DNA from 4 places in the Variovorax sp. CCNWLW225 genome. Region 2 is predicted to be linked to each of the others. Evidence: predicted binding sites of a transcription regulator. Region 2 holds the regulator's gene; each other region holds the start of a gene.
What was found. Region 2 encodes LexA, which represses DNA repair genes until DNA is damaged. Its sites were predicted from a motif close to ACTGTATNNNNATACAGT; they were not measured.

Region 1 (4,994 bases), on a different contig from region 2:
TTCCATTCGACACAGCGCTCGGGCGTGAGGATGGCCCAGCGCATCTGCGCGAAGCGCCGCGCAAAGAACGGCGCGTTGGCCTCGACGATGCGGTGCTCGGGCTCGAACCACGCCACGTGGCGCTCCAGGCCGTCGTCGCCCAGCACGCGGGTGAAGCGCACGAAGGCTCGCATCTTGTGGATGTCGCGGTGCACGGCCTTGGCCATCTGCCGGGCCTGCATCAGGTCGGCGTCGAGCGGATCGTGCCGCAACGCGGGCTCGTGCGAAAGGCGCCACAGCAGCCGGTACAGCAAAGCAAAGCGCTGCGGGTCGCGGTGCAGGATGACGTCGCCGCACAATTCGACGAACCATGCGGGCACGGGCTGCCGCTCTGCGGCGGTAGCAAGCGCCGCCGGCGGCGCGGCATCGTGCGGAGCGCCGAACAGATCGGCGGCATCGCCGGCGGCCTGCGACGCGTTCCATTCGACGCGGTCCGGCGGCACGCCCGCGGCAAGCAGCTGCCGCGCGTGGCGGCGAAAGGCGTCTAGATCGACCGGGTTGTCGAGCCGCACATGCATGGCAAATGACTCGGCTCAGAACAGCGAGGCTTGCGCCGCGCGCTGCGGCTCCGGCGAAGGCATGGGCGCCCCGCGCGACGGCCGGTGTCCGTCCGCGACGACAAACGGCAGCACCTTGCGCGCCGGCACGTGCAACCGCCGCAGGTCGTCCGCACGCACCCGGCGCACGCGCCGCGCCTGCAGCAGCCGCTCGACGGCTTTCACGCCGAGCCCCGGCACGCGAAGCAGCATTTCGCGCGGCGCATGGTTAAGGTCGACCGGAAAGCGGTCGGCATGCGCGAGCGCCCAGGCCAGCTTGGGATCGACGTCGAGCCGCAGCAGGCCATTGGGCTCGGCCACGATTTCCTGGTGCCCGAAGCCGTAGAAGCGCATGAGCCAGTCGGCCTGGTAGAGCCGGTGCTCGCGCATCAGCGGCGGCGCCGCCAGCGGCAGCGCGCGGGCGGCGTCGGGTATGGGGCTGAACGCTGAGTAGTACACGCGCTTGAGCTTGTAGGCGCCGTAGAGGGTGGCGCTCGAGGCGAGGATCTGCCGGTCGTCGGTGGCATCGGCGCCCACGATCATCTGCGTGCTCTGGCCGGCGGGTGCAAAGGGCGGCGGCTTTGCGGCGGCGGGCGCCGCGCCGGGCAGCGCGCGAATCGGCACCACGCGGCGCGCCTCTTCGCGCGTGTCGTCGATGCGCAGGCGCAGCCGCGCCATCGATCGGCGGATGGCGCTTTCGTCCTTCTCGGGGGCGAGCGCCTGCAAGCCTTCGGTGGTCGGCATTTCGACGTTGATGCTCAGGCGGTCTGCATAGCGGCCGGCGCGCGCAATGAGCTCGTCGCTTGCATCGGGAATGGTCTTCAGGTGGATGTAGCCGCGAAAGTCGTGGTCTTCGCGCAGCGTGCGCGCCACCTCGACCACCTGCTCCATCGTGTGGTCCGGCGACTTGATGATCCCGCTCGACAGGAACAGGCCCTCGATGCAGTTGCGGCGGTAGAAGTCGAGCGTGAGCTGCACCACTTCTTCGACGCGAAAACGCGCGCGCGGCACGTTGCTCGACGCGCGGTTGACGCAGTAGAGGCAGTCGTACTGGCAGTGGTTGGTAAGCAGCACCTTCAGCAGCGAGATGCAGCGCCCGTCCGGCGCGAAGCTGTGGCAGATGCCGGCCCCCTCGGTCGAGCCGATGCCGCGCCCGCCGATGGAGTCGCGCGGCTGCGAGCCGCTGGACGCGCACGAGGCGTCGTACTTGGCGGCGTCCGCGAGGATGGCGAGTTTGCGCTGGAGGTCCACGGGAAACTGGGCACTTAAAATACTGTATGAATATACAGCTTTGAAGGCCGTATGTCTTGAAGAGCGGGGAAAGCGCCCAGGCTTTTCACCCGCTAAAGTCGCGGGCTCTCTTCTTCACCCGTGCGCAGCGATGCGCTTTCCGATGCGCCGCTCACCTGCTCTCTCCGCTTTCTTTGTCCTGCCCCTCGCTGCCCTCGTCCTCGCCGGATGCGCCGCGCGGCCCGCGCCCCGTGTCACCTGGCTCGGCGACGGCGTGTTCAAGTCGCCCAGCCCGCAGGACGCCGAGGCCTACTGCCGCAATTTCGGCGCTCCGATGCGCTATCTCGACCCCAAGGGGTCGCGCGCGCCGGTCGTCGGCGAAGTCACCTACCGCTGCGACTGATCGGCCGGGTCCGTGGCGGGCGGCCGCACCCGCTCCAGAATGAAGTCGATGAAGGTGCGGATCGCCCGCGTGTGCTGCCGGTTCGGCATGTAGAGCATGAACATCTGCGTGCCGAAAATGCTCAGGCGCCAGTCGTCCAGCGTGGTCACCACCTCGCCACGGCGCACGTCGTCCTGCACCACGTAGTCGGGCACCAGGCCGATGCCGAGCCCCGCGAGGATGGCCTGGCGCAGGAACAAGAAGTTTTCTGAAATCAGCGTTGGCTCCAGGATCACCTCGCGCCGGGTCTCACCCTGGTAGGCCGACACGCGCAGTTCCCGGCCGATGACCGCGGCGGTGACCACCGGCGCGCCCTGCAGCTCGTCCAGCTGCACCGGCAGCGGATGCTTCTGCGCATAGTCGCGCGAGGCGCAGGCTACGTAGCGCACCGGCCCCAGCTCCCGCGCCACCAGGTTCTGCGGGGGCTCGGGCACCACGCGGATCGCAATGTCGACCTCGTCGCGCAGCAGGTCCTCGATGCGGTTTTCGAACACCACGTCGAGCACGATGCCGGGGTACTGGCGCTTGAAGTCGATCAGCCAGTCGGCCATGACCAGCTGGCCGTAGCCGCTGGGCACGCTCAGCCGCACGCGGCCCTGCAAGCCCTGGCCCAGCGTGGTGACGGATTCTTTTGCGGCCAGCAGTTCGGTCTGGATGGCGACGCCATGCTGGTAGAGGCGCAGGCCTATCTCGGTGGGCTCGGCGCGGCGGGTGGTGCGCCGCACCAGCTGGGCGCCGACCGAGCGTTCCAGCTGGTTCAGGTGGTAGCTGACGTTGGCACGGCTCATCTTGAGGCGGCGTGCCGCCGCGCTCAGGTTGCCCGCGTCGAGGATTTCCACCAGCAAGGTCAGCGATTGGAGGTCCATGCACCGGATTGTGTCAAAAATCCTTTGACAGTCTGTCAACCCTCTATGCAATTGTCAAAGCCGCGCATCGGGCAAAGAATGCTGGGTTCACCCTGGAACCCGCAAGAGACAAGAGAGACAAGACATGGCCATCACCGACTCCAGCCTTCCCGCGTCTTCTTCCAACCCCGTCAGCTTCGAGCGCGCCCCACATCCGGGCGGCGTGTTCGTGGTGACCATCGACAACCCGCCGGTCAACGCCTTGGGCGTGGATGTGCGCCGCGGCCTGGTGGCCGCCATCGAGGCGGCGGAGGCCGACAGCGCGGCCGCCGCGGTGCTGATCGTCGGTGCGGGCCGCAACTTCATCGCGGGCGCGGACATCCGCGAGTTCGGCAAGACGCCGCAGCCGCCCTCGTTGCCCGAGGTGTGCCTGAAGATCGAGAACTGCACGAAGCCTGTGATTGCCGCCATCCACGGCGCGGCATTGGGCGGCGGGCTTGAAGTGGCGCTGTCGGCGCACTACCGCCTTGCCGCGCCTTCGGCCAAGCTGGGCCTGCCCGAAGTGCAGCTTGGCCTCTTGCCCGGCTCGGGCGGCACGCAGCGCGCGCCGCGCCTTATCGGCGTGAAGCCCGCGCTCGAGCTGATGCTCAGCGGCCGCCATGCGGGTGCGAAGGAAGCACTGTCGCTCGGGCTGGTCGACCGCCTGGGCACCCAGGCCGACGCGCGCGCCGAAGGCCTGGCCTATGCGCAGGAACTCGCCGCCGCCAAGGCACCGGTGCGCCGCACGCGCGAGGCCGCCGGCCTGGCCGATGCCGACGGCAGCCGCGCCGCATTGGAAGCAGCGCGCGCCGACACCGCCAAGAAGAGCCGCGGGCTTTTCTCGCCGATGAAGATCATCGAAGCGGTCGAAGCCGCGCTCACGCTGCCATTCGACGAAGGCATGGCGCTGGAGCGCAAGCTGTTCCTGCAGTGCATCGACAGCCCGCAGCGCGCCGGCCTGATCCACGCCTTCTTCGCCGAGCGCGAAGTGCTGAAGGCGCCCGAAACCAAGGCCGCCAAGCCGCGCGCGCTCGAATCGGCCGGCATCATCGGCGGCGGCACCATGGGCGCGGGCATCGCGGTGGCAATGCTCGACGCGGGCCTGCCCGTGACCATGATCGAGCGCGACGAGCCCAGCCTCGCGCGCGGCCGCCAGCACGTCGAGAAGGTGTACGACGGCCTCATCGCCAAGGGCCGCATGACGCCCGAAGCCAAGGCCGCCGTGATGGCACGCTTCTCGGGCTCCACCTCTTACGACGCGCTCGCGCAGGCCGACATCGTGGTCGAAGCGGTATTCGAAGACATGGGCGTGAAGAAGGCGGTGTTCGCCGAACTCGACCGCGTGTGCAAGCCCGGCGCGGTGCTGGCCACCAACACCTCGTACCTCGACATCGACGAGATCGCGGCCAGCATCTCGCGCCCGCAGGACGTGGTGGGCCTGCACTTCTTCTCGCCGGCCAACATCATGAAGCTGCTCGAGATCGTGGTGCCCGCCAAGGTGAGCGCCGACGTGGTGGCCACGGGCTTCGAGCTTGCGAAGAAACTCAAGAAGGTGCCCGTGCGCGCGGGCGTGTGCGACGGCTTCATCGGCAACCGCATCCTCGCCGTGTACCGCCAGGCCGCCGACCACATGATGGAAGACGGCGCCTCGCCCTACCAGATCGACGAGGCGGTGCGCAACTTCGGCTATCCGATGGGGCCGTTCCAGGTGTCGGACCTGGCGGGCGGCGACATCGGTTGGGCCACGCGCAAGCGCAAGGCCGCCACGCGCAACCCGAAGGCGCGCTACGTGCAGATTGCCGACCGCATCTGCGAGCGCGGCTGGTTCGGCCAGAAGACGCAGCGCGGCTACTACCTGTACCC
Region 2 (4,994 bases):
AAATTCTTCACGCTCACGCATGCTATCCTCGACGCAATTCCGCCTTGCACGGCTCCCGGGCCGGCGCTTGGCGCGACACAAGATCTAAGAACCGTCCGAGGACACCATGAGACTAATTTTGCTGGGCGCGCCCGGGGCGGGCAAAGGCACGCAAGCGGCCTTCATTTGCCAGAAGTACGGCATTCCTCAAATTTCGACCGGCGACATGCTGCGCGCAGCCGTCAAGGCCGGCACACCGCTCGGCCAGCAAGCCAAGGCGGTCATGGAATCGGGTGGCCTGGTGAGCGACGACCTCATCATCAACCTCGTGAAGGAACGCATCGCGCAACCCGATTGCGCCGACGGCTTCCTGTTCGACGGCTTCCCGCGCACCATTCCGCAGGCGGACGCGATGAAGGCAGCGGGCGTCAAGCTCGACTACGTGCTCGAAATCGACGTGCCCTTCAGCGACATCATCGAACGCATGAGCGGCCGCCGCTCGCACCCCGCATCGGGCCGCATCTATCACGTGAAGTTCAATCCGCCGAAGGTCGAGGGCAAGGACGACATCACGGGCGAAGAACTGATCCAGCGCAAGGACGACGAGGAAGAAACCGTGCGCAAGCGGCTCGAGGTGTACAGCCAGCAGACGCGTCCGCTGGTCGACTACTACTCGGCCTGGGCCAAGGCCGATCCGGCCTCGGCGCCTAAATACCGCGCCATCAAGGGCGTCGGCACGGTCGAAGAGATCACCCAGCGCGCACTGGCTGCACTGAGCAACTGAAGTTCAGCAGGCAGGCGGGTTGCCATGGCAGCTTGCGCGCCTGCCCGCTTGTGCCCGCGGCCCTCAGGCGGCTGTTCCGATCAGTTCCAGCATCAACGCGATCCGTGCCTTGACCGGCGTCAAAGCACCGGCATCGCGCAGCTTGTCATCAGGCCTCGGAAGAATGCGCCCGCTCGCGCAACGTGTGGCGCGCAGCACGGCGACGCCCGCATCCTGCGCGCGAAGCGCGGCAGCCTCCAGCGCATGGTGCACCGTGCCGTTGCCAGTTGCGGCCAGCACCAGCCCGCGCATCGGCTCGGCGACGACGCCCATCGCCCGCTCCTGAAGCAGCAAGTCGACGATGGCGCCGGTCGCACCGGCGTGGCTGGTGAGGATTTCGACCCTCGGCCATTGCATCGCCGCGCCTTCGCCGGCTTCGAGAAGCTTCGAGCGCGCCGGCGACTCAGGCCAGTCCCGCACCCGCCGTACCGCCCCCTCCTCCACATAGCCCACCGGACCGGCATCGCCCGAAGCAAACGCATCCTGCCGATAGGTGTGCACCTTCTGCACATCGAAGGCACTGTGGATTGCGCCTGCGCAGACCACCGTCACACCTCGGGCGGCCGGCGTGGCTGCCACCGCGATGGCGTCGCGCACGTTCTGCGGGCCATCGGGCGAAAGCGAACTGGCCGGGCGCATGGCGCAGGTCAGCACCACGGGCTTGCCGGGCGCAAGCACGGCCTGAAGAAAGAAGGCGGTTTCCTCGAGCGTGTCGGTACCGTGCGTGATCACCACGCCGGCCACATCGGCCTCGGCCAGCCAGAAAGCGCAACGCCGGGCGAGCTGCAGCCAGACGTCGGGTTCCATGTCCTTGCTGTCGAGCTGCGCCACCTGCTCGGCCGCAAGCGCCAGGCCTTCGGGCGCCTCGATGCCGCCGAGCAGGTCTGCCACGCCCACTTGCCCGGCGGTGTAGCCGATGTTGTCGCCACCGCTGGCGGCACGGCCCGCAATGGTGCCGCCCGTTCCCAGAACCACAATGCGCCGCAGGCTCGGCGAGAGCGAATTAACCATGGCTTGCCAACTTTTAAAAACTGGTTAAAAATACAGGTACTGGATATCTAGCCAGTGCCGCAAGGAACAACATATGCAGTTCGCCGTGAAGCTTACCGCCCGCCAGCAGCAAATCCTGGACTTGATCCAGAGCGCCATCGCACGCACCGGCGCTCCGCCCACGCGGGCAGAAATCGCCAATGAGCTGGGCTTCAAGTCGGCCAACGCGGCCGAAGAGCACCTGCAGGCGCTGGCCCGCAAGGGCGTCATCGAACTCGTCAGCGGCACCTCGCGCGGCATCCGGCTCAAGGGCGATGCGCTGCGTTCGCTCAACGAGTCGCGCAACAACCAGTTCTCGCTTTCGCTGCCCGGCATGGCGCAATTGGCACTGCCTCTCATCGGCCGTGTGGCGGCGGGTTCGCCCATCCTCGCGCAAGAACATGTCGACCAGACCTATTACGTCGAGAACACGCTGTTCCAGCGCCAGCCCGACTACCTGCTGAAGGTGCGCGGCATGTCCATGCGCGACGCCGGCATCATGGACGGCGACCTGCTGGCGGTGCAAGCCACCAAGGAAGCCCGCAACGGCCAGATCGTGGTGGCCCGCCTCGGCGACGAAGTCACGGTCAAGCGCCTCAAGCGCAACAAGCAGGTCATCGAGCTGCACGCCGAAAACCCCGACTACCCGACCATCGTGGTCCAGCCCGGCGAGCCGTTCGAAATCGAAGGCCTGGCGGTCGGCCTCATTCGCAACACCATGCTGATGTAGGCCCTGCGGCCTGCCGAAAGCAGCACCCATCCGGTCGCAACAGGTGGCGGGCGTATGGCGCTAAGTCGCCATCACCCTGTTGCGCCCGATCAAAGAAATCCTGCCTGTGTTCAACCTCAGACTTTTTTGGAGTTCACATGGGAATCGCCCTCCTCGCCATCGTTGATTTGTGGATGCCGCTGCAATCGCTCGCAAGCCGGCTGCTGCCGGCCCGTCGCCCGCGCCGCCACGACAGCAGCAGTGCTTCCGCAGGCTTGCGCTACGTCGCGGTCCGGCCGTCATGCACGGCCCGGACCCATGGTCCAGCCGCCTCGGCTGATGCGGCTCCCGCACCCGCACGGCCTCTGCGCGTCATTCGCGTGGTGGACGGCCTCCAGGGCGAAAAGCGCAGCACCAACCGCATGGTGATTTCCGGCCGCATGGCCGACGTTTGCGCCGAACTCGACCGCCTGGCGGCACTCGAGGCCATGGAAGCCGTGAGCACCGCGCCCGCTTCCACACGCCTGCATTGAGGCCATGCACCCCCCGGTGACCATTGCCCGGGGCGGGTATCCAAACGTTCACACGCGCGTCATGCCAATGCTGCGAGGCACAATGGCACGCCATGAACATTGTGATCCTCGACGATTACCAGGACGCCGTGCGCAAGCTGCGCTGCGCCACCAAGCTGGACGCGTACGCGGCCAAGGTCTACACCAACACGGTCAAGGGCATTGGTCAACTGTCAATCCGCCTGAAGGACGCCGACGTGATCGTGCTGATCCGCGAGCGCACCCATATCTCGCGCCAGCTGATCGAAAAGCTGCCCAAGCTCAAGCTCATTTCGCAGACGGGGCGCGTGGGCAACCATATCGACGTCACAGCGTGTACCGAACGGGGTGTGGCTGTGGCCGAGGGCACCGGCTCTCCCCAAGCGCCCGCCGAACTCACCTGGGCGCTGATCATGGCGGCCATGCGGCGCTTGCCGCAGTACATCAGCAACCTCAAGCACGGCGCGTGGCAGCAATCGGGGCTCAAGTCGGCTTCGATGCCGCCCAACTTCGGTCTGGGCTCGGTGCTCAAGGGCAAAACCCTCTGCATCTGGGGCTACGGCCGCATCGGCCAGCTGGTGGCGCGCTACGGCCAAGCCTTCGGCATGCAGGTCGTCATCTGGGGCCGCGAGGCAAGCTGCGCCAAGGCCCGGTCCGACGGCTTCCAGGTGGCGCAGAACCGGCACGAGTTCTTTGCCGCGGCCGATGTGCTGTCGGTGCACCTGCGGCTGAACGAAGAAACCATGGGCCTGGTCACGCTCGAAGACCTTTCGCGCATGAAGCCGACGGCGCTCTTCGTCAACACATCGCGCGCGGAACTGGTCGAACCCGATGCCCTGCTGGCAGCGCTCAACCGCGGCCGTCCGGGCCTGGCGGCGGTCGACGTGTTCGAGAGCGAGCCGCCGCTGCAGGGGCACGCGCTCCTGCGCCTCGAAAACTGCATCTGCACACCGCATATCGGCTACGTGGAGCAAGACAGCTACGAGAGCTATTTCGGGCAGGCCTTCGACAACGTGGTGAGCTTCATCAAGGGCAACCCCACCAACATCGTGAATCCGGGCGCGCTGCAGGTTCGCCGGTGATTTCATGAGCCGCCGGGCCGCCCCAAGGCGAGTACCGCAGCCGAAGGCGAAGGTCCTTCAGTGAACCGGCCTTCGCCCCGGGGCGCGCTCTGGGCGCTGCTGGCCGGCAATTTCGTGATCGGCACGGGCGTGATGGTGGTGCCCGGCACGCTCAATGAAATCAGCACGTCGCTGGCGGTTACCGTGGCTACCGCGGGCCAGCTGATCACTGTTGCCGCGGTTGTGATGTGCCTCGGCGCACCATTGCTGGCGGCCGTGGTCGCGGGCTGGGACCGGCGCCAGCTGCTGGCCCTCACCCTTGTCTGGTATGCCGCCGGGCACATCGTTGCGGCGTTGATGCCGAGCTTTGGCGCCCTGCTGCCGGTGCGCATGCTCACCGTGGTGGCTCCGGCCATCTTCACGCCGCAGGCCGCGGCCTGCGCGGGCATGCTGGTGCCGCCGGAACAGCGCGGGCGGGCCGTGACCTTCGTCTTCCTCGGCTGGTCGATGGCCTCGGTGCTGGGCCTGCCGCTCGGCGCGCTGATTGGCGGCCACCTGGGCTGGCGCATGGCTTTCACGGCGGTCGCAGTGCTCAGCATCGTGAGCGCGGTGTCGATCTGGCTGACGCTTCCGCGCGGCATCCGCCCCGCGGCGCTCACGGCAGCCGCGTGGTCACGCGTGCTCCGCAGCCCGGTGCTGATGGGCATTGTCTCGGTCACGGCGCTGCAGGGCGCCGGGCAGTTCGTCCTGTTCAGCTATTTCGGCCCCATCCTCAAGCAGGACTTCGGCGCGGACCCCACCACGCTGAGCCTGATGTGGGCCCTGTTCGGCGTTTTCGGGCT
Region 3 (4,994 bases), on a different contig from region 2:
TGTCGGTGATCAGGGCACGGCCCAGGCCGTGAAGGCTCTCGAACAACAAGCCTGCTTCTTCGAAAGCACGCTTCTTGCTCGTAGCGTCAACGCTCACGAGGACTTGAGCGGGCGGCAGGATGGACGCGAGGCGATTCATGGTGGGTGCGGGGCGGGGGCGATTATGCACCTGCTTGGTAAAAACCCCCAGTCCGGTTACTTACTTTTTATCTACATGTTGTCCAGAGGCCCGTGGATCAAGGGCCGAAAAGACGTAATAAAAAGCAAAAGCCGCCCGAAGGCGGCTTGGTGCGGGCCGGCCGCAGCCGGCGCCCTGCCCTTACATCACGCGCTTGGGCGCCGCGTGATGGTGGTCTTGCAGGCGGTCCTTGTGGCGCACCACTTGCCGGTCGAGCTTGTCGACCAGCTCATCGACCGCGGCGTAGAGATCAGCGTGGCTCGATTCCGCGAACATGTCATTGCCTTTGACGTGAATGTTGCATTCCGCCTTTTGCCGGCGTTCCTTTTCCTTCTGCTTTTCCACCGTAAGGATCACCTTGACATCGACCACCTGGTCGAAATGCCGAGTGATCCGGTCCAGCTTGCTCGTGACGTAAGTGCGCAAGGCAGGTGTGACGTCGAGGTGATGACCGCTGATCGTCAAATTCATGAAAGACCTCCTGGAATTGACGGTTGGGGAAATGGCCAGCACTCCGGAATGAAGCGTGGCCGGCGACATACAGATGAAATGGGTGCGGGGGAGAGAAAGAGAAGAAGAGAAAGAGGAGAAGGTCGATTCACTATGCCCAAGCTGTCACGGTATTGCAATACCTGAGTTGCCCGGGGGGTCGCGCTGGCTCCTCGCCCGGTTACAGGCGAAATCTGACCTTGTCTTCAGTTCCAGGCGGCGCGCATGCGGTTGCGCAGGTCGATCACCGCGGCTGGCGGCGGCACGGCGGGCGGCCGCTCCGGCGGGGGCGGCCAGGTCTGTTGCTCGAAGCCCGCAAGGTCGCGCTCGGAAATGAAACGCGTGCGGTTGGCATAGAGATGCCGGTCGCCGCGCACGGCCTGCTGCGTGACGTAGAAGCGCTGCGGCACCAGCAAATGCAGGTGGTCGCGTGCGCGGGTCATCGCCACATAGAGCAGGCGCCGCTCCTCTTCGAGCTCGTGCGCGCTCTGCGCCACGTCGGCCGGCAGGCAACCGTCGACCACGTTGAGCACATGCACCGAGTTCCACTCCTGTCCCTTGGCCGAATGGATGGTCGAGAGGATCAGGTAGTCCTCGTCGAGCAACGGCGGCCCCGGGCGGTCGCTGGTGGCTTCGGGCGGATCGAGCGTGAGCTCGGTCAGGAAGCGCTCGCGCGAGCCGTAGCCCGCCGCAAGCCGCGCAAGCTGCTCGATATCGCCGCGCCGCACGCCCGAGGTGTCGTCATACAGCCGCTCCAGGTGCGGCAAGTACCAGCGAACCGCCAGGTCCACATCGGCGGGCCATGGCAGCGAGGGCGTGCGCAGCGCGGCATACGCCTCCGCGAACACCGTCCACTCGGCGCGCGCCGCGGCCGGCGGCACGAAGTCGCGCACGGCCGCGGCCGGGTCGGCCGCCTGGTCCATGGCGTCGAGCAGCCGTGCGCCGGTGGCGGGGCCGATGCCCGGAATGAGCTGCGTCACGCGAAACCCCGCCATGCGCCCGCGGGGGTTTTCGGCGAAGCGCAGCACCGCGAGCAAGTCTTTGACGTGCGAGGCCTCGAGGAACTTGAGGCCGCCGTATTTCACGAACGGAATGTTGCGGCGCGCCAATTCGAGCTCGAGCGGCGCGCTGTGCGTGGAGGTGCGAAAAAGCACCGCTTGCGACTTGAGCGCGAGGCCGCCTTCGCGGTGCTCCAGCACCTTGTCGGCCACCCACACGGCTTGCTGTGCCTCGTCGGGCACCAGCACCAGTTGCGGCCGGCCCGCGGACGGCTTGTCGGTCCAGAGCGTCTTGGCATGCCGTTCGGCGGCTTGCGCGATGACCCGGTTCGAGACGTCGAGGATCGGCTGCGTCGAGCGGTAGTTGCGCTCCAGCGTGACGACGCGCGCAGCCTGCGAAAACTGTGAGGGAAAGTCGAGGATGTTACGGACCGTTGCGCCCCGAAAAGAGTAGATCGACTGCGCATCGTCGCCCACCACCGTCACGCCGCGTCCGTCGGGTTTGAGCGCAAGAAGAATCGAGGCCTGGAGCAGGTTGGTGTCCTGGTATTCATCGACCAGTACGTGGTCGAAGCGCGCGCCGATCAGGTCGGCCAGCGCAGGCTCCGCCACCATTCCGGCCCAGTAGAGCAACAGGTCGTCGTAGTCGAGCACGTTCTGCTGCTGCTTGGCTTCCACGTAGGCGCCGAACAGGCGCTTGAGCTCGGCTTCCCACTCGGCGCACCAGGGAAAGGCTTCGGACAGCACCTGGGCCAGCGGCGCCCGCGTGTTGACGCAACGCGAGTAGATCGAAAGACACGTGCCCTTGCGCGGAAAGCGGTTCACGCTGGTCGACAGGCCGAACTCGTGGCGCACCAGGCCCATCAGGTCTTCGGCGTCGCCCCGGTCGTGAATGGTGAAGTTGTCGTTCAAGCCGATGTGGGCGGCGTATTCGCGCAGCAAGCGCGCGCCGATGCCGTGGAAAGTGCCGGCCCAGGGCAGCGCCGGCGGCTTTTCGGACTTGAGCCCCAGCACGCGCGCCAGCACCTGGCCCGCGCGGCGCTCCATCTCTTGTGCGGCGCGGCGCGAAAAGGTCAGGAGCAGCAGGCGCTGCGGATCGACGCCGCCGGCGATCAGGTGCGCCACACGGTGCGCCAGGGTGCTGGTCTTGCCGGAGCCCGCACCGGCAATCACCAGTAGCGGACGCTCGTCGCGGCCGACCAGGGTGCCCACGCCATGCTCGACCGCGGCGCGCTGCTCGTCGTTGAGCGCGCCAAGCGCGGCGGCCAGGCGCTCGGCCTGCGTGGCACCGGGGGCAGAAAAAACGGGGAGCGCAGCGGTCTGCATGCCCGTGACTTTACTGTATGTCCATCCAGATCGGCGAGGCTGCCGTCATATGGCCGATGACATAATCGCGCCTCGCTGCAACTGGAGACCGCACCATGGAAACCGCCCCGTCTCGGCAGCTTTCAACTCCCCTCTGACGCCTGCTTGCCGGGCCTGGGATTTGAAAGCGCCCCTCCCTCGCCCCATCGCCTCAGTCATTTCACGGGAGTGAGCCATGCTCAATATATTTACGCTCGCCAACGGTCGCCTCGTCCAGGAAGAGATCGAATCGCTGGAGGAGCTTTCCAAGTTCCAGCCGATCTGGGTCGACCTCGAATCGCCCACGCTCGAGGAAAAGCGCTGGATCAAGCAGTACTACGGCCTCTCGATTCCCGAAGACGCGATGGACGAGGACATCGAGGAATCGGCGCGCTTCTATGAAGAAGACAACGGCGAGCTGCACATCCGCTCCGACTTTCTCATCGACGACGACGAAGACCCGCGCTCGGTGCGCGTGGCGTTCATCCTGAACCAGCACAACACCGAGCTTCGCAGCCGCGGCGTGCTGTTCTCGATTCACGACGAAGACGTGCCGGTGTTCCGCCTGCTGCGCATGCGTGCGCGCCGCGCGCCGGGGCTGATCGAAGACGCGAAGGAAGTGCTGCTCAAGCTGTTCGACGCCGACGCCGAATACTCGGCCGACACGCTCGAGAACATCTACGACGAGCTGGAGATTGCCGGCAAGAAGGTGCTCGAAGGCAACGTGAGCGACGAGCTGGCCGGCGAGGTGCTGGGCGCCATTGCGCGGCAGGAAGACTTGAACGGCCGCATCCGCCGCAACGTGATGGACACGCGCCGCGCGGTGAGCTTCATGATGCGCAGCCGAATGCTCAATGCCGAACAGTTCGAAGAGGCCCGTCAGATCCTGCGCGACATCGAGTCGCTGGACAACCATACGGCCTTCCTGTTCGACAAGATCAACTTCCTGATGGATGCGACCGTCGGTTTCATCAACATCAACCAGAACAAGACCATCAAGATCTTCTCGGTGGCGAGCGTGGCGCTGCTGCCGCCCACGCTGATCGCGAGCATCTACGGCATGAACTTCAAGTTCATGCCCGAGCTCGACTGGTCGCTGGGCTATCCGTATGCGCTAGCGCTGATGGCGGCCAGCGCGCTGGTGCCGATGTGGTACTTCCGCCGGCGCGGCTGGCTCAAGTAGCTCAAGTAGCAGCGGGCGCTTCGCCGGAAGGCGGCAGCGCAGCCAGCCACGCGCCGATCAGCGCGAGGCTGTAGCGGCTCGCCACCTCGACGACAAAGCGCGCGAAGTCGCCATGCGCCGCATCGTCGGCGCGGTCCGAGATGGTGCGCATGGCCGCGAACGGCACGCCGTAGTCGTGGCACACCTGCGCCATCGCGGCGCCTTCCATTTCCACCGCCAGTGCATCGGGAAGATCCCGTCGCAATGCTTCGCTTTCGGCCGTGGTCGATACGAAGCGGTCACCGCTCACCAGCAGGCCGCGATGGACCCTGGGCGCTTCAATGCCGAACTCGTCGAGCGCCTGCCGGCCGATCAATGCAGCCGGATCGCTCAGCACCTCCGCCGCCACGACAGAAAGCGCGTCGGCGATGGCCGCATCGGCCGTGAAGCGCGCCATGCCCATGAGCGGCACTTCGTACTTCGGAAAGATCGGCGAGGCATCGAGGTCGTGCTGCAGCAGTTCCGACGCGACCACCACGTCGCCCACGTTCACGCCGGGCGCAAGCCCGCCGGCAACGCCCGTGAACACGATGGCCCGCACGCCGAAGCGTTCGAGCAGCACCGTGGCCGTGACCGCCGCGGCCACCTTGCCGATGCGCGACAGCACCGCAACCACCGGCTGGCCGTGCAAATGGCCGATCCAGAAGTCGCGCCCCGCCGCGCGCACGCGCTGCTCGTCGGGCATCTGCGCAAGGAGCGCGCTCAGCTCCTCATGCATGGCTGCGACGATGGCAACGGGTGCGCTCATCGGCTACTTGATGTC
Region 4 (4,994 bases), on a different contig from region 2:
CAAGCCGATCGTCGACGTCATTCTCGACAAGGCGGGCCAGAAGGGCACGGGCCAGTGGACACTCATCAACGCGGCCGAGAACGCGGTGGTCATCAGCACCATCAACGCGGCTGTCGAAGCACGCGTGCTGTCTTCGCAAAAGAAGCAGCGCGTGGCCGCAAGCAAGCTGCTGCAGGGGCCGAAGGCCGCGCTCTCGCTCGAGAAGAAGGCGCTCGTTGCCAAGGTGCACGATGCGCTCTATGCCTCGAAGGTCATCAGCTACACCCAAGGCTTCGACCTGATCAAGACCATGGGCGAAAAGAAGGAGTGGAAGCTCGACCTCGGCCGCATCGCGGCGATATGGCGCGGCGGCTGCATCATTCGCGCGCGCTTCCTGAATCGCATCACCGACGCCTACCGTACCGATCCTGGTTTGGGCAACCTGATGCTCGACCCTTTCTTCAAGGACCTGCTCAACCGCACGCAGCAGAACTGGCGCGACATGGTGGCGCTGGCGGTGAGCAACGGCATTCCGGTGCCGGCGTTCAGCGCGTCGCTGGCCTATTACGACAGCTATCGCACCGAGCGCCTATCGGCAAACCTGCTGCAGGCACAGCGCGACTTCTTCGGCGCGCACACCTATGAGCGGGTCGACAAGCCCGCGGGCGAGTTCTTCCATACCAACTGGCCTGAAGTGATCTAACGCGGGCGCGCCGCGCAGAGGGGCCTGCGCCCTACCCCTGCGCAGCTTCAGGGATTTCGCGCTTCACCTGCGCCACCAGTTCCGGCAGCGGTGCGGTCGCGTCGACAGCGACCACGCCGGCCTCGCCCACCGGCGATTCGAGCGTGGCGAACTGGTTGGCCACCAGGCTGGCCGGGAACATGTGCTCGCCCGCGCCCGCACGCGCGGCCACGCGCCGCTCGGCCTCGTCGCGTTCGATGGCCATGAACACGAACCGCAGGTCCGGCACGGCCGCACGCAGTTGCTCGCGGTAAGCGCGCTTGAGCGCAGAGCAAGTCAGCACCGCGCCCTGCGGCTTGTCGGCAAGCGCACGGCCCAGCGTGGCAAGCCAGCCGGCGCGGTCGGCATCGGTCAAGGGGATGCCCTGGCGCATTTTTTCGACGTTCGACGCAGGGTGGTGGTCGTCCCCTTCGATCAGCGGCAGCGCAAAGGCGGTCGCAAGCGCCGCCCCCAGGCTCGATTTGCCGCAGCCTGAAACTCCCATCACCACTATCCATATCCCGTTCATGCGTACCTTTGCAGCCAAGGCCGGACGGCCGATGCCGCCGGTGGGTTGAATCTACCGCTTATTTTGAAGCGGATTTGATGCGATGCCCGGCTGCAGGCCGCACGGGACCAGCCCTCAGAAAAGACTGCCCTGCCCCGCCGCACCCGGCGGCCGAAAGGCGCCCAGGTCGAGCGGAATGCGTTCGCGGTTGAAGCCGATGCGGTTTGCCGCCTTCTCGAAGCGCTGGCGGATCAGGTCGGCCCAGAGGCCGGTGCCCTTCATGCGCGTGGCAAAGTCGGCGTCGTAGTCCTTGCCGCCGCGCATTTCGTGGATGCGCGCCATGATGCGGTCCGCCCGCTGCGGGTAGTGCAACGCCAGCCACTCCTTGAAGAGCGGCGCCACCTCCCACGGCAGGCGGATCACCGTGTAGAAGGCGCTGCGCGCACCGGCCTCCCAGGCTGCCTCGAGCACCTGCTCCATGTCTTCGTTGACGAACGGAATCTGCGGCGCCACGCTCACCCCCACCGGCACGCCCGCCTCGGCCAGGGTGCGAATGGTGCGCAGCCGCCGATGCGGCGCGGCGGCACGCGGCTCGAGCTTGCGGGCCAGCTCGCCGTCGAGCGTGGTGACGGTCACGTACACCGCGGCCAGGTGCTGGGCGGCCATGGGCGCGATCAGGTCGAGGTCACGCTCCACAGCGCTCGATTTGGTGACCAGCGCAAATGGGTGCCGTGTTTCTTGCAGCAGCTCGATGATCGAACGGGTGAGCCGCAGTTCGCGCTCGATGGGCTGATAGCAATCGGTGGCGGTGCCGATGGCGACATGGCTCGGCTTGTAGCTTTTTCGGCCGAGTTCAGCACGCAGCACCTCGACGATGTTTCGCTTGGCAATGAGCTTGGTTTCGAAGTCGAGCCCCGGCGAGAGGTTGAGGTAACTGTGGGTGGGCCGTGCAAAGCAATAGATGCAGCCGTGCTCGCAGCCCCGATACGGGTTGAGCGAACGATCGAACGAGACGTCGGGCGATTCGTTCTGGTTGAGCACCGACTTCACGTCTTCGAAGCGCACCTCTGTCGCCAGCGGCAGCAGGCCTTCGGCTTCGGCCGCGCCCTCTTCGAGCGTGCCCCAGCCGTCGTCGAACGCATTGCGCTCATCACGCGAAAAGCGATGTGCCAAGTGCGTGGCCGCGCCCCGGCCTTTGATGATGTGGATGGGAATGTGGGCAGCTGGCATGTGGCGCACCTTTCTTTTAACTACTGTTTATACATACAGTATTCCAAACCAGCGGCATGTGCAAATGAATTTGCATTTCTCTATTGACAGAAATTTCTAAAATCCTAGACTTCGAGGCATGGAACTCACCGACATCCAACGCAAGTTCGTCCTCCACTGGGGCGAGATGGGCTCCATGTGGGGTGTCAACCGCACGGTTTCGCAAATTCATGCGCTGCTGTTTGCGCACGGCAAGCCGATGCATGCCGAAGAGCTCTCCGACACCTTGGGCGTGGCCCGCTCCAACGTGAGCAACAGCCTGAAGGAACTGCAGGCCTGGAACCTGGTGCGGGTCACGCACATCCTCGGCGACCGCCGCGATTACTTCGAAACCAGCGTCGACGTGTGGGAGCTGTTTCGCACCGTGGTGCGCGAGCGCAAGGAACGCGAGTTCGATCCCACCATCCGCGTGCTGCGCGAAATCGTCTCGAGCCCCGACTTCCAGAAGGAGCCTGCCGATGCGCAAGACCGCATTCGCTCCACCATGGACCTGATGAGCAAGCTCGCCACGTGGGCCGACGAAATGCTGCGGCTCTCGCCCGGCACGCTCGACAAGGTGCTGACGCTGGGCGCCAGCGTGCAGAAGTTCGTTCGCGGCGATGCAGCTCCGGCGGCGCCCACGGCACCGAAGAAAAACGACGATGACCCGGATGCCCATCACGCCAGCCTGCCGATGATCTGAGCTTCTCTTTTTTTGCCCAATCATTTCTGTTTTGACAGAAATAACGAAACAAAACCATGCACCCTGCTGTCACCTACCCCCTCACCGTCTACTACGACGCCACCTGCGCCCTCTGCGCGGCCGAGATGAACGGCATGAAGGCGCGCGATGCCGCCGGGCGTCTGCAACTGGTCGATTGCTCGCCGCCGGGCTTCAGCGAAGGGCCGGCGCCGCGCGAGGCGCTGATGACGGCGATTCACGCGGTAGACGCCACCGGGCAGGTGTTCGAGGGCGTCCCCGCCATTCGGGCCTGCCGCGATGCCGTCGGGCTGCCGAGCGGCAGCTTCCTGCTCGACCTGCCGCTCGTCGCGCCGCTGGCCGACCGCGCCTATGCGGTGCTTGCGCGCAACCGCTACCGGCTGCCGCGCTGGCTGGTCACCCTGCTGGCCGGAAAGGCCGCCCGCTCGTCGGCCACATGTGCCGGCGGCAATTGCCGAATCTGAAAAGAAAAAAGGAGCTTTTTGTGCCCAATGTTTTCCAGCCCGATTTCCGTGCGGCGCAGACGCCTGAAGCTCCGCTGTCCAACCCGGCCATCACACGCGCGGACACGCAGGACTACTTCACCGAGGTGGCCGACGACTACCGCGCATGGAGCCCCAGCTACAACATGCACTTCGGCTTCTGGCGGCTCGGGCTCAATCCGCTGCGGCGCGAAGGCATGCTCGTTGAGATGAACCGCGCGGTCGGCCGCGCACTGAAGCTCGACGAGCCCGATGCTCCAGATTCGAAGCAGGAAGCCGCGCAACCCCGCCGCTGCGTGATCGACCTGGGCTGCGGCGCCGGCGCCACCGCGCGCACGCTGGTGAGCGAAGACCCGTCGCTGTATGCCGTCACCGTCACGAACGTGGCGGTGCAGAACAGCATCGCCGCCCGGCTCGACGCCCGGGCCGGCGTGGCCGATCGCATGGCGCACATCGAGGCTGACTACACGCGCACCGGCCTGCCGGCGGCGCAAGCCGACGGCGCATGGGCGGTGGAGAGCGCCTGTTACGCCAGCGGCACGGCCAAGGCCGATTTCGTGCGCGAGGCGGCACGCCTGCTGAAGCCCGGCGCTCGGCTGGCGGTGGTCGACGGCTTTCTGCTGCGGCGCCAGCCCGGCCGAATAGCCGGCTGGCTCCATCGCCTGTGGGCCGACAGCTGGGCCGTGCCCACGCTGGCCGTGAAGGAAGACTTTGTGGCCGCGCTGCGCGACAACGGGTTCGAAGACGTCAAAGTGCAGTCGCTGCGCTGGCGCGTCGCGCCCAGCGCGCTGCACATTCCGGCGCTGGCCACGCGCTTTGCGCTGGCCGAACTCTGGAAGGCGCGCGGCAAGCTCAGCCCCTGGCGCCGCAAGCACATCGTCGCGAGCTACTGCGCCCTGGTGCTGGGCGTTTTCTGGCGCGACTTCGACTACTGCATGGTGACCGCCAGGCGCAGCGGCTGACAACAAGCGCCACCGAAACAACAAGACAGCAAACACAACGAGGAGAAGAAACCTTCATGAGCACCGAACCCGAAGAAGCCACACCGCGCGAGTTGCCGCCCACCGCGACCAGCGCCGCAGAAATGCAGGAGCCGCCAATACGCCGCATGCCCTTCGCATGGTTCTGGCCACTGCTGGTGGGCGCCGCGGCCGCCTTCGTGCTGCGCATCGCCTTCAGCGGATTGCCGGGCCAGCGCTTCTCGGCCATGCTGGGCTCCTTCATTTACCTTGCGCCCGCGGTGTGCGGTGCCGTCACGGTCTATATGGCCGAGCGAATCGAGCGGCGCGGCTGGGGCTACTACATCTGGGCGCCCTGGGTCGCCACCGCGCTGTT

Region 1: V9L20_RS16805 (putative DNA modification/repair radical SAM protein) is a predicted target of LexA. The motif match lies at 1,848-1,865, and genes of this name have one in related genera.
Region 3: V9L20_RS10230 (ATP-dependent helicase) is a predicted target of LexA. The motif match lies at 3,004-3,021, and genes of this name have one in related genera.
Region 4: V9L20_RS02175 (PA0069 family radical SAM protein) is a predicted target of LexA. The motif match lies at 2,461-2,478, and genes of this name have one in related genera.

The regions. Positions count from the first base shown of each region.
Region 1 is NZ_JBBCBV010000009.1:159,718-164,711, forward strand. It holds gene V9L20_RS16800 (UdgX family uracil-DNA binding protein) at 1-557, opposite strand, end outside; gene V9L20_RS16805 (putative DNA modification/repair radical SAM protein) at 573-1,826, opposite strand; gene V9L20_RS16810 (hypothetical protein) at 2,080-2,208, shown strand; gene V9L20_RS16815 (LysR family transcriptional regulator) at 2,193-3,113, opposite strand; gene V9L20_RS16820 (3-hydroxyacyl-CoA dehydrogenase NAD-binding domain-containing protein) at 3,238-4,994, shown strand, end outside.
Region 2 is NZ_JBBCBV010000011.1:4,883-9,876, forward strand. It holds gene adk (adenylate kinase) at 107-763, shown strand; gene V9L20_RS17890 (asparaginase) at 827-1,813, opposite strand; gene lexA (transcriptional repressor LexA) at 1,887-2,561, shown strand; gene V9L20_RS17900 (hypothetical protein) at 2,699-3,073, shown strand; gene V9L20_RS17905 (D-2-hydroxyacid dehydrogenase family protein) at 3,166-4,173, shown strand; gene V9L20_RS17910 (MFS transporter) at 4,234-4,994, shown strand, end outside.
Region 3 is NZ_JBBCBV010000004.1:127,548-132,541, forward strand. It holds gene V9L20_RS10220 (PTS sugar transporter subunit IIA) at 1-139, opposite strand, end outside; gene hpf (ribosome hibernation-promoting factor, HPF/YfiA family) at 320-649, opposite strand; gene V9L20_RS10230 (ATP-dependent helicase) at 874-2,991, opposite strand; gene corA (magnesium/cobalt transporter CorA) at 3,206-4,192, shown strand; gene V9L20_RS10240 (5'-methylthioadenosine/adenosylhomocysteine nucleosidase) at 4,194-4,979, opposite strand; gene V9L20_RS10245 (ABC transporter substrate-binding protein) at 4,983-4,994, opposite strand, start outside.
Region 4 is NZ_JBBCBV010000001.1:428,858-433,851, forward strand. It holds gene gnd (decarboxylating NADP(+)-dependent phosphogluconate dehydrogenase) at 1-682, shown strand, start outside; gene V9L20_RS02170 (gluconokinase) at 714-1,205, opposite strand; gene V9L20_RS02175 (PA0069 family radical SAM protein) at 1,344-2,438, opposite strand; gene V9L20_RS02180 (GbsR/MarR family transcriptional regulator) at 2,557-3,159, shown strand; gene V9L20_RS02185 (thiol-disulfide oxidoreductase DCC family protein) at 3,216-3,641, shown strand; gene V9L20_RS02190 (SAM-dependent methyltransferase) at 3,662-4,621, shown strand; gene V9L20_RS02195 (SRPBCC domain-containing protein) at 4,678-4,994, shown strand, end outside.